4 regions of the Clostridium sp. BJN0013 genome follow, and region 1 is predicted to be linked to each of the others. Evidence: a T-box and tRNA genes for the amino acid it is inferred to sense, from the RefSeq annotation. Region 1 holds a T-box; the other regions hold tRNA genes.
The links. The T-box of region 1 lies ahead of leuS (leucine--tRNA ligase). A T-box ahead of a tRNA ligase gene usually reads a tRNA of that ligase, here a tRNA-Leu.
Positions count from the first base shown of each region.

Region 2: it encodes a tRNA-Leu, which carries the amino acid that the T-box ahead of leuS (leucine--tRNA ligase) is inferred to sense. The anticodon was not compared.
Region 3: it encodes a tRNA-Leu, which carries the amino acid that the T-box ahead of leuS (leucine--tRNA ligase) is inferred to sense. The anticodon was not compared.
Region 4: it encodes a tRNA-Leu, which carries the amino acid that the T-box ahead of leuS (leucine--tRNA ligase) is inferred to sense. The anticodon was not compared.

Region 1 covers NZ_CP162495.1:384,004-387,221, reverse strand. The annotation lists gene AB3K27_RS02140 (J domain-containing protein) at 1-344, shown strand, start outside; tRNA gene AB3K27_RS02135 (tRNA-Gln) at 967-1,041, shown strand; T-box leader at 1,161-1,370, shown strand; gene leuS (leucine--tRNA ligase) at 1,676-3,218, shown strand, end outside.
Region 2 covers NZ_CP162495.1:978,811-982,028, forward strand. The annotation lists gene AB3K27_RS05230 (DEAD/DEAH box helicase family protein) at 1-1,657, shown strand, start outside; tRNA gene AB3K27_RS05235 (tRNA-Leu) at 1,847-1,933, opposite strand; gene AB3K27_RS05240 (hypothetical protein) at 2,017-2,163, shown strand; TPP riboswitch at 2,235-2,336, shown strand; gene thiD (bifunctional hydroxymethylpyrimidine kinase/phosphomethylpyrimidine kinase) at 2,463-3,218, shown strand, end outside.
Region 3 covers NZ_CP162495.1:597,122-600,339, reverse strand. The annotation lists gene AB3K27_RS03290 (hypothetical protein) at 1-27, opposite strand, end outside; gene AB3K27_RS03285 (hypothetical protein) at 204-470, opposite strand; gene AB3K27_RS03280 (dihydrofolate reductase) at 671-1,147, opposite strand; gene AB3K27_RS03275 (hypothetical protein) at 1,166-1,330, opposite strand; tRNA gene AB3K27_RS03270 (tRNA-Leu) at 1,468-1,554, opposite strand; gene AB3K27_RS03265 (VanW family protein) at 1,639-2,796, opposite strand; gene AB3K27_RS03260 (competence/damage-inducible protein A) at 2,979-3,218, shown strand, end outside.
Region 4 covers NZ_CP162495.1:3,454,393-3,457,610, reverse strand. The annotation lists gene coaE (dephospho-CoA kinase) at 1-545, shown strand, start outside; gene AB3K27_RS17930 (lytic transglycosylase domain-containing protein) at 590-1,168, shown strand; tRNA gene AB3K27_RS17925 (tRNA-Leu) at 1,302-1,386, shown strand; gene AB3K27_RS17920 (SDR family oxidoreductase) at 1,533-2,408, shown strand; gene AB3K27_RS17915 (manganese catalase family protein) at 2,516-3,088, opposite strand; gene AB3K27_RS17910 (spore coat protein CotJB) at 3,101-3,218, opposite strand, start outside.

The DNA of each region.
Region 1 (3,218 bases):
TTTATCAATCTGTAGAAAATGATATTTATAATGGTAATATTAGAAATGCAGAATCAGTACTTGTGGGAATTAAGACAAGAGATGCCCAGTGGCATTACCTTATGGGAATTTTAAATATGAGAAGAGCCTGGTATAATGATGCTTATAATAATTTAACTACTGCTTGTAGTCTTGATCCCAATAATTTTAAATATCAAAATGCCCTTAACAAGCTTAGAGGAATGAATAATTCCTATAGACAGCCTTATTACGATACTAGAAAAAGAGATGATATATGCAATATTTGTGCTACCTTATATTGTCTTGACTGTCTGTGTGATTGTGGGGATTGTGGAGGCTGTTAATATTTAAAGAAAGGATGAGTCCTATATGGTTCAAATTTCCAGTAATACCTCTTATATTGCCAAGGGCGGCCTGTTAACTACCATAGGCGTTGTTTTAGTGTACTTAAGCGGAATAGTTCCTTTAAACAAAACTTATTTACTGGCCCTATCTTCATTTGTCATACCTTTAGCTGTCATAATTACAAACAAAAAAACCGCTTTTATAATTTATATTTCAACTGCCTTGTTGTCCCTTTTAATATGTGGATTAAAATCAACAGTATTATCTTATGTGGCATTTTTCGGTCTTTACGGACTGGTTAAATACCACATAGAAAAACTCAAAAAACTACCTGTTGAAATTATATTAAAACTTTTATTTTTCAATTTTTGTTTATTAGTATTATTCTTATTATACAGCTTATTTTTTCCTGGACTTTTAAAAATAAAGTTTAATTTATACTTAATTATAATAGGAATACAAATAATATTTTTAATATATGATTATCTATTAACATTGTTTATAAATTATACTAATAAATATATACTAAAGGCCCTAAAATAAATGTGCTTTATTAAAATGAAACTATTGACATATAAATTTATGATGATATAATATTTAGTGTTGAGATTCACATAATATTGCCCATTCGCCAAATGGTAAGGCACCTGTCTCTGGAACAGGCATCTGTTGGTTCGAATCCAGCATGGGCAGCCAAAGAGAACTCTTGTTTTACGGGTTCTCTTTTAAAATAATTTTAAAATTATAATTTACTTTATTTAAGGGCAGCTCTTGACAAAAAGTCAATTACTATTATAAAATGTAAAATAATTCAATACTTAGCTTTGAAGAAGGAATAGTAGTATTTATATCACCAAAGAGAACTGTTGCAGGGTGAAAAACAGCGTGAATAGAATATGAACTCACCTTAAGAGCTTTATCTGAAAAAATCAGATACGGTAGAAACCGTTATTTATTTTGAGTGAAATCAATTTTATTGATTTAATTAGAGTGGTACCGCGGAAAGTAGTCTTTTCGTCTCTTATAGTCCTAAGAGATGAAAAGCTTTTTTATATTCTAAAACTATACTGAAATAAAAAAATGTGGAAGTCTAAATCAAGATTATTCAAAAGCTACTGTTTCTTATCTGATGTAATTCATTCGAACGCGCAATTAGCTAATACTTTCATTTTTTCACAGTAGGAGATAACCACTGTTACGCGCCTGGATAAGTTCTTCTAAGATTCAGACGGAGGAAAGCACTCCTTATAAACAAACTCCATCTGAATCCAAGAATCACTTGATCAAATCTCTTTAATCCACAAAAACATAAGTAAAAGGAGAAGATATTATGTACAGTACTAAAACAGATAAAAAATGGCAACAGAAATGGGACCAAACAAATATTTATACCTTTGATGAAAAAAATTTAGATAAAAAATTATATACTTTAGAGATGTTCTCTTATCCTTCTGGCAGTAATCTTCATGCAGGTCATTGGTTCAACTATGCCCCTGTAGATTCCTGGGCCAGAATGAAAAGAATGCAAGGATATAATGTGTTCCAACCAATGGGATTTGATGCTTTTGGTCTTCCTGCTGAAAACTATGCTATAAAAACTGGAATCCATCCAAAAGATTCTACTGAAAAGAATATTGATACCATGGAAAAACAGCTTAAATCCATGGGAGCTATGTTCAATTGGGAAAACGAGGTAGTCACCTGTCGTTCTGATTACTATAAATGGAATCAATGGCTATTTCTTCAATTGTATAAACACGGTTTAGCCTATAGAAAAAATGCTCCTGTAAACTGGTGTCCCAGCTGTAATACAGTACTCGCCAATGAACAAGTAAAAGAAGGTGAATGTGAACGTTGTGGTACAGAAGTTACAAAAAAGGATTTAACACAATGGTTTTTTAAGATCACAGACTATACTGAAGAATTGCTTAGGGATCTTGACAATATAGATTGGCCTGAAAAAACAAAAGCTATGCAAAGACACTGGATAGGTAAATCCACAGGTACAGATGTAACTTTTAAAGTATTAGATTCCAATATAAAATTTAATGTATTTACCACTCGAGTGGATACCTTGTTTGGTGTTACCTATGTAGTTATATCCCCTGAAAATGATTTAGTGGATAGTGTTACTAAAGAAGAATATAAAGACCAAATTGAAAAATATAGAGAAGCTGCTAAAAAACAAACTGACATTGAAAGACAATCAATTACCAGAGAAAAAACAGGTGTATTTACGGGTTCCTACGCTATAAATCCTATAAACGGAAGAAAAGTACCTATATGGATAGGAGATTATGTGTTAAACACCTATGGTACAGGTGCTGTGATGGCAGTTCCTGCCCATGACGAAAGGGATTTTGAATTTGCCACAAAATATAAATTACCCATTGAAAGGGTTATAGAAGGGGGTTCTTCCCTACCCTATGTAGAATATGGTAATATGATAAATAGTGATAAATTTAATGGATTATATACTCCAGAAGGTAAAGAAGCTGTAACCAAGGAATTAGAAAGTATAGGATTGGGTTCTGGAAAAACAAATTATAGATTAAGGGATTGGCTTGTATCAAGACAAAGATACTGGGGAACACCTATACCTATAATATACTGTAAAAAATGTGGTACAGTGCCAGTACCAGAAAGTGATTTACCAGTTGAACTTCCTTATAACGTACAATTTTCTCCTGATGGAAAATCTCCTCTTCTAAAATCAGAAGAGTTTATGAATACTACATGCCCTATTTGCGGCCAGTCTGCCAAAAGAGAAGCTGATACATTAGATACCTTTGTGTGTTCTTCCTGGTATTATTTAAGATATGCTGATAATAAAAATACAGAAAAAGCCTTTGATAAAGATAAAATAAATAAAC
Region 2 (3,218 bases), 590 kb from region 1:
ATTTAATGAAAATAAAGTTAACTTTAAGTGCAACGATGAAAGGTATAGTGGTAAAACAATTTCAGTTACGTTTAATGGAGAACTTAGAGAAGAACAAGCGGCAGCTGCAGATGCTATGTTAAAACATGATAATGGAGTGTTATCTGCAACCACTGGTTTTGGTAAAACTGTTATTGGAGCTAAGTTAATAGCTGAAAGAAGGGTAAATACCCTTATAATTGTACACACTCAACAATTGTTAGAACAATGGAAAGAAAGATTAAACCAGTTTTTAACAGTAAATGAATTTTTAAAGGTTGATAATATTAAAAAGAGAGGACGAAAAAAGAATCTCAGTATTATAGGACAAATAGGGGCAGGCAAAAATAACTTAAATGGTATCATTGATATTGCTATAATGCAGTCGTTAGTAAGAAAAAATGAAGTCAAAGAATTAGTAAAAAGTTATGGAATGGTTTTAGTGGATGAATGTCATCACGTTTCAGCCTTTAGCTTTGAACAAATACTAAAAAATACATGGGCAAAATATGTTTATGGATTAACTGCAACTCCAATAAGGAAGGATGGTCATCATCCTATAATATTTATGCAGTGTGGTCCTATTAGATACAAGGTCGATGCACGAAAGCAGGCTGAAAAACAACCTTTTGAACATTATGTTATTCCGAGATTTACTTCTTTTAGAAAACCTGTTTGTCAAAATGAAAAGGAATGGACAATAGCAGAAATATATTCTGAAATAAGTACTAGTCAGATTAGAAATGAATTAATTATTAGTGATGTTATAAGTTGTGTAAAAGAGGGCCGAAATCCCATAGTTTTAACTGAAAGAACAGCACATGTCGAAATACTTGCTAATGCTTTAGAAAAAAAACTACCTAATGTTATTGTACTTACTGGAAGAATGTCAGTTAAAGAAAAGAAAACTGAATTAGAGAAACTTTCAAGTATAGCAAAACAAAGTAGCTTTGTAATAGTAGCTACAGGTAAATTTGTAGGAGAAGGCTTTGATGAACCGAGACTAGATACTCTATTTCTTGCAATGCCTATAGCATGGAAAGGAACGCTGCAGCAATATGCTGGTAGACTTCACAGAATATATGATAATAAAAATGAAGTTCAAATTTATGATTATGTTGATGTACATATTGGTGTATTAGAAAGAATGTATGAAAAAAGGTTAAAGGGATATGCTTCAATAGGATATTCCGCTAAAAGTGAGAGTAAACCATTTGAAACAATAAATTTGATTTATAACAATAATAATTTTTTAACTGTATTTAGTAATGATGTTTTTTCAACTAAACATGAAATTATTATAGTTAGTCCTTTTATAAGCAAAAGAAGACTGTCGCAAATGTTAAAACTTTTGATGATTGCAATAAAAAATGGAAATAGGGTCAAGGTAGTTACTCGTCCAGAAACAGATTTTAAAGAAAAAGATAAAGGTGCTTTAATGGAAATGTATAAATTTATAAGGATGTCTGGAATAGATATTATTTTTAAAACAAATATATATCAGAAATTTGCAATATTTGATCAGAAAATTGTATGGTACGGCAGTATTAATCTTTTAAGTTATGGAAGTGCAGAGGAAAGTATTATGAGGTTAGAAAGCATAAACATTGCAAATGAGTTATTAGGTAGTATAGAATAAAAAATATTTATCTCAAGGATAAATTAACTTATAAATAAAAACTAGGAGGTTTAAAAAAAAATCTGATTGATGGTAATATTGATCACATTTTTTGAGAATGAGTTATAGTAAAAATAAGTTAGGGAATATAGAGATGAAAAAGGCTCTTTAGATGAGTAATCTGAAGAGTCTTTTTCCGTCAATATGACCTGGTGCCGAAGGCGGGACTTGAACCCGCATGCTGTTGCCAGCGACGGATTTTGAGTCCGTTGCGTCTGCCAATTCCACCACTTCGGCATGATATAAACCAGTTTGATTTACTTTTAATGTCTATTAATTCCTGTAGTTAACATATAAAATAATAACAGGTGCTAAAGTATTTGTCAACTAGAATTTCAAAACTTAGCAGAAAATCTTTTATAGTAGTTTTAGGTTTAGAATATAAATGTGTAAAAATATTAGTAAGAGTTTTGTGTGAAATGTTTTCAGATGAAATAGATAAAAGTAAAATACTAATAGAAGGGTGAGTGTGAAAAATTTGTATATAAAATTTAGGTTGCAAATTTTTATTACTGTAGTAAAATAAAAGTAAAATATAATAGTTTTGTGGGGGTGCTTGTAAAAGCTGAGAAGAAGTATTTCTAACCCTTTGAACCTGATCCAGGTAAAGCTGGCGTAGGGAAACAATATTATATAGTCTTATAGGCTTTTTAAGTGTATGTTTTTCTGCATACACTTTTTATTTTTATTCGAAGGGTGGAATCAGATAATACTCCCAGCTTCTTCAAAATGGGGGATGAGTAATTTATAAATGGAGGTGTTTTTGATGAAAAAGGTATTAACAATTGCAGGCTCTGACAGTTCGGGAGGAGCTGGTATACAGGCAGACTTAAAAACTATGAGTGCTCTTGGGGTATATGGCATGAGTGTAATTACTGCTGTTACAGCACAAAATACAATGGGAGTACAAGCTGTTATGGATGTAAGTCCTGAAATAGTAGAGTCTCAAATAAGAGCTGTATTTGATGATATAGAAGTAGATGCGGTAAAAATTGGCATGGTCTCAAATAGCGATACTATATTTGTAATACAAAAACTTCTGGCAGAATATAAGGCTAAAAATATAGTATTGGATCCTGTAATGATATCGAAAAGCGGATATTTTCTTTTAAGACCAGAAGCCAAGCAAGCTATAAAAGATATGGTAAAAATTGCAGATGTTATAACTCCCAATATTCCAGAAGCAGAAGTACTTACTGGATTAAAAATAGAAAGTAGAGAAGATATGGAAAGGGCAGCTTTTAAAATAAAAAAATTAGGAGCAAAAAGTGTACTTGTAAAAGGAGGACACAGGTGTAATGATGCAGATGACATTTTACTTTATGATGGCGGCATATTAAATTTACAGGGACATAAAATAAATACCCAAAATACCCATGGTACAGGATGTACTTTGTCTTCTGCCATAGCATCTTATCTTGCTAAAGGTTACAGCATTGATAAGTGTATGCTCCTCTCGAAAGAGTATATAACCAAAGCTATAGAAAATTCATTTAATTTAGGTAGAGGAGTTGGTCCTGTA
Region 3 (3,218 bases), 210 kb from region 1:
ACAAAAGCTAGGTTTTACCATTTTCATTACCTTGTATTTTTTTGAAAGTAATTCCATATCTCTTTTTAATATAGAATTTATTAAATTATTATACAAATCATTAATTTCATTTTTCTTTCGAAAACATATTTTTTTAATTCTTTCAATTTTAAGTTTATATTTTTCATTAAATTACGATCCTCTTTCATATAGCATAATTATATTTAATCTTTTAAAATTTCCATTATCTCTTTTAGTTTATAATACTGATAAAACTCTTTTCCTTTTTTATCAATTATTTTTAAATGTTTATTAACCATAGTTTCAATTATAGACATATCTTCTAAATATTTTTTATAGGAACAAGTACATTCTACTGAAGTATTTTTGTATTTACATTTTACTCTTAAAGTATTATCCCACCTAAAAACATGACATTGAATTTCTTCATCATTGTATTTTACATAATATGGAAAATCATCATATTTCATAAAATCACCCCTTAATTATTAACAATTTATATGTTATAAAGTTATTGTGATTATCTAAGATTTTTCCTTAAGTGTATATTTTTATTTTATCTATTATTGTAATATTCCACAGAATAATTAAATATCCTTCTATTTACACAAATAATATTGTAAATTACCATTGTTCAAATATCTTAGATTTACAATTAATAAACCCTACCCTACTTTCTTTTTCTCTCATAAGTATAATATGTATATGGTATTTCACCCTCAATTCTTTCTTCATAGGTTTTTACAAAATCATCTTTATCAATTTGAGGGAAATAGATATTACCATCTATTATTTTATCAATTACAGTAAGGTATATTTTATCTGAATAAGGCAACGCCTCTTTGTATACTTGCCCTCCGCCAGCAACAAATACTTCATCTTCGCCTTTAACTAAATCAAATGCTTCAGACAAAGATTTTACAGTTGTACAATTATCAGCTATTATATTTACAGTATTTGAAATAATAATTGTCTTTCTATTTGGCAATGGTTTTCCTATCTCTTGAAAAGATTTTCTACCCATAATTATTGTTTTTCTAGTAGTTAGCTCTTTAAATCTCTTCTGTTCGCCTTTTACCTTCCAGGGTATTATTCCATTATTACCTATAACATTATTTTCTGACACTGCCACTATTAATGAAATCATAATTAAACTTCCCCAATCTTAATTCACTGTAACATTAGTATTAATTACATCATTATAATATTTTATAGTAGTTGATCTTAAATTCCTTACTTTACAATAAAAAATAAATTTATCAAATCCTTTATCAATACCATTCTTTTTTAACTCAATTTTATTTTGCATATCTTCACCTTTTACTTTCAAATTTACAAATATACAAAATAAAAACCCCTCACTAATTCTATTAAAAATTTTCAAAGAATCTTATAGGGGGTTTCTTGATATTTTTAATAAATTATAAAAAAATAAAACCCCATGAAGTATTGAATTCACGAGGATTATGGTGCGGATAACAGGACTTGAACCTGCATGAAGTTACCCTCACTAGAACCTGAATCTAGCGCGTCTGCCAATTCCGCCATATCCGCAAAATTACTTAGATATTATATCATACTTTTTTAATTAAGTTAATATATAAGTTCTATTTTTATTAAAATATATAAATCCATTTATCAATTTACTACATCAGAATTTGAATACAAATTAAATACTATATTTCCTCCTGAAGTATATCCTTCTATATATATAGGATATTTAAAGTCATTTCTAAACTTATAATCTATGTTTCCATAATCTACAGTAGCATCCATACCTTCTTTTACATAGTGTACTGGAAGGGTGTGATGTGTTCTTTCCACAGAAGGAAGTCCTGCATTATTGACTGCATTATAAAGCGTAGAAGACACCTGACATATTCCCCCTCCTAATCCTGCCTCCAGCTTATCTCCAATAATAACAGGAGCTGCTTGATACCCTTTAGCCGCAGTTCTTTCCCCCACAACTCCATTAAAACTAAAAGTGTCTCCAGGCATTACTATATATCCATTTATACTTCCCGTAGCAAGCCCTATGTTATTTGCTCTCTCAGAAGAAGATATACTTCCATAGTTTGTACTAAAGCTTGATATTAATGTATCAACACTTTCTAACTCTTCTGCCTTTATTGAGGCTTCTATAGACTTAAGCTCTGCCTTCACACTTAAATTTTTACCTACACTACCATCTATTTTAGAAGTCAACTCCTTTTTCAGTGCCTCTTTATTTAATTCAATTCCATTTTGATCAGGATTTATTATAAAACCTACACTTCCCATTTTCAAAGATGCATTTATAGGATCTAAGTTAATCTGTTTTTCAATATCATCTATAAATGTTTCTACAGGTTTTTCATTATAAGTAAATTTTAATGTGTAATTTACAGGGTCAGGTGAATTTAAAATTTTATATTTTTTAAATATGTTAGTATCCTTTCCATAGGAATAAGCCTGATTTACCACTTCACTTACATTATACTTTGCGCTGAGATTTGAATAAGATAATTCATATTCTTTATCTTCAGCAATTACAATAATTTTCTTATTTTGTATCTCGTCTGAATAGGCGGCTTTTACTATATTTTCAGCTTCTGTCTTGGTTTTTCCAGAAAGATCTATATTGTTTATAGAAACCTTAGGATAAATTAAATTATCCCAGTATTTTATATCATTATAATGATATACTATGAATCCACAACTTATGCTTATAAAGATAGCTAAAGCACATATAATTGCCACTGACAATCTTTTTCTTAATACTAGTTTTGACTTTTTTGACTGAGCTCTTCTACTCATTTTGACCACCTCTTTATTTCCACATAATTATTATACTATACAGTTATAATTTTGGATATGTAAAAAGTATTATTTTAATTATATTATTCCCTAAAAATAGACATAATTTTATGATATTATAAAACTATAACAGTTTAATTAAAAAATTGTTTAAATACTTAAAATACGGAGGTAGTTAAGCCATGAAATCTGAAATATTATGTGTAGGCACCGAAATTTTATTGGGAGATATAGTAAATACAAACTCTCAATTTATTTCTAAAGAATTGGCAAATTTAGGCATAGAAGTATACCACCAATCTGTAGTAGGAGATAATCCCGAAAGACTTTTAGATGAATTTAAGATTGGATTTGAAAGATCTGACATTATAATTACTACAGGAGGCCTTGGCCCTACCCAGGACGATTTAACCAAAGAAACC
Region 4 (3,218 bases), 1.0 Mb from region 1:
ATATATTGCGGGAACAGGGTCTAGCTATAATAGATGCTGATATTATAGCTAGAGGTGTAATGGAAAAATATATTGTAATAACGGATAGAATAAAGTCTACTTTTGGAGAGAAATTTATTGATGATTCGGGAAAGCTAAAAAGAAGAGAATTTGGAGATTATATATTTTCAAATAAGGATAAAAAAAATATATATGAAGATATAATAATGCCTTTTATTAAAAAAGAAATATTTGAAAAAATAGATGAGTTATATAAAAAGGGAGATAAGATCTGTGTAATAGATGGGGCAACTCTTATAGAAAGCGGATTTTATAAATATATAGATATAATTATACTGGTGTGGGTAAATAAAAAAACTCAAATATTTAGAGTAAAAGAGAGAGATCAATTGACAAAAAATCAGATAATTGATAGAATAAATTCTCAAATGTCTTTAGAAGAAAAGAGAAAATATGCTGATTTTGTATTGGATAACTCAAATACCTTAGATGAAACCAAAAAACAGTTAAAAGAAATATTAAATAAGATAACTATGAAATTGTAGGGGGTGGAGTGCCTTAAAATACAATATTTAAGGCATAAATAACATTGAAATCTAAAATGAAAATAGTAGTAGTACTATTAATAATAATGGCAATATTCAGTGCAAAAAGTGTGGTAAAATATTATTTTCCTTTAAAATATTCAGATTATATAGTAAAGTATTCTAAAGAGTATAATCTGGATGTTTATTTTGTAATTGCTGTAATTAAAACAGAGAGTAATTTTAAAAGATATGTAAAATCAAATAAAGATGCCATAGGTCTCATGCAGATAACTCCAGATACAGCTAAATGGGCAGCAGAAAAAATGAATATAATTGATTTTAATGAAGACATGCTATATGATCCGGAATTTAATATTAAAATGGGATGTTGGTACTTAAATGACTTGAAGGCAGAATTTAACAATGATATGAAGCTTGTACTGGCAGCATATAATGGGGGGAGAGGAAATGTACAAAAGTGGTTAAGTAATTCGGAGCATTCAACAGATGGAAAAAATCTTGATTACATACCGTTTAAGGAAACAGATAAATATATTAAAAGGGTTGAGGTAAATTATAGGATTTACAAATTTTTATATAAAGACCCCTTAATGAGTAATTTAACAATTATACATTATTAAATCTTAGTTGACAGCCCTATGAAAAGTGATTATAATACTATTGTAATGTTAGGCTGGGAGATATGGTATGTTTGAAGTTGTATGAATTAAATAATACTTTTATTATTTTAAGAATGTAAATAATGTGAAGAATGCGAAGGTGGCGGAATAGGCAGACGCACTACTTTGAGGGGGTAGCGAGTAACATCGTGTGGGTTCAAGTCCCATCCTTCGCACCAAAATAAATGATTTAAGTAGTTTCTAATAGTAGAGTAAGGTTTAACCTGCTCTTTTTTAATTTATTATATTTTATGAATTATAATTTTTATATCTACCAATACTATTGTTAATTGATTTTAAAATAGTATAGGAGGATTTATAAAATATGAATAATGAATTTTACTTAAACTTTCCTAAAGCTGTTCCTGAACAGATACAAAATAGACATCCGGGTATAGAATCTCAAATGAATCCCAGACCTGTATTTGAAGATCCAAATTACAATGGAAACAATAGGTTAAAAGACAAGGTCGCATTAATTACGGGAGGAGACAGCGGTATAGGAAGGGCAGTTGCTGTAGCTTTTGCAAAGGAAGGGTGCAATGTGGCAATAATTTATTATGACGAACATGATGATGCCAAATACACAAAAGAAATTGTTGAAAAAAATGGGAGACAGTGTTTGTTATTACCAGGGGATATTTCAGATGATAATTTTTGCAGTACTGCAGTTAAAAATACCATGGATAAGTTTAATAAGATAGATATATTAGTAAATAATGCTGGAGTACAATTTACCCAAAATAGTATTGAAGATATAACAAATGAACAGCTGGAAAGGACTTTTAAAACTAATATATTTAGTATGTTTTATCTTACCAGGGCTGCATTGCCATATCTTAATCCTGGAAGTTCTATAATTAATACCTCATCTATAACTGCTTATAGTGGTAATGAAACACTTTTAGATTATTCCTGCACAAAAGGTGCCATAGTGTCTTTCACCCGTTCTATGGCTTTATCTTTGATAGGCAGAAATATAAGGGTAAATGCAGTAGCACCGGGACCAGTATGGACTTCTCTTATTCCGTCATCCTTTAGTGCTGAAAAAGTAGGTAAGTTTGGTTCCAATAGTCCTATAAAAAGACCTGCACAGCCAGTGGAAATAGCACCAGCTTATGTATTTCTTGCTTCACCGGAATCTTCTTATGTTACAGGTGAAATTATACATATAAATGGAGGACAATTTATAGGAGGGTAGAATATCAAGTACTCCTAAAAAATAATAGTCCTCAAATAACAAGTTAAGAGTTAAAGAAATACTTATTTGTAATCCTTAACTCTCAATTTGTTAATTATCAATCATTATTAAAAGCATTTTTTAGTATCCATGAAGTCCTGTATTTGTACAAGAGCTTCTCCAAAACGTTGAAAATGGACAATTTCTCTTGCCCATAGAAATTTCAAAACATCTATTATGTCGGCATCGTCTGTTAACTTTATTAGATGTTCATAAGTTGTCCTGGCTTTTTGTTCAGCGGCCATATCTTCATGAAGATCTGTTATAGGATCTCCTGAAGCTTGAATATATGCAGCTGTCCATGGAACGCCATTGGCATCTACAGGAAAAGTAGCTTTACCATGCTGGGTATAGTGGGAAGCTAGTCCTGCTTCTTTAATTTCATCTATAGTAGCATCTTTTAATAGTTGATATATCATTGTAGCTATAATTTCAACATGGGCTAATTCCTCAGTACCTATATCTGTAAGTAGTCCTTGGGTTTTACCGGTAGGCATAGTATAACGTTGATTCAAGTATCTAATACCGGCACTTAATTCCCCATCGGGACCTCCGTATTGGGCAACCAGATATTTTGCCATTTGAAGGTCTTTACATCTAATATTTACAGGATGTTGTAATTTTTTTTCATAAATCCACATATATACTACCTCCTACATGTCAGATTCCCAAGGCCAGGGTTCATTTACCCATGTCCAGGGGTACTGACTTTGGGAGAAGCCAAAATTAAATAGAGCACCAAAGTTTAGTTCATATTCTCTTATAAGTTTC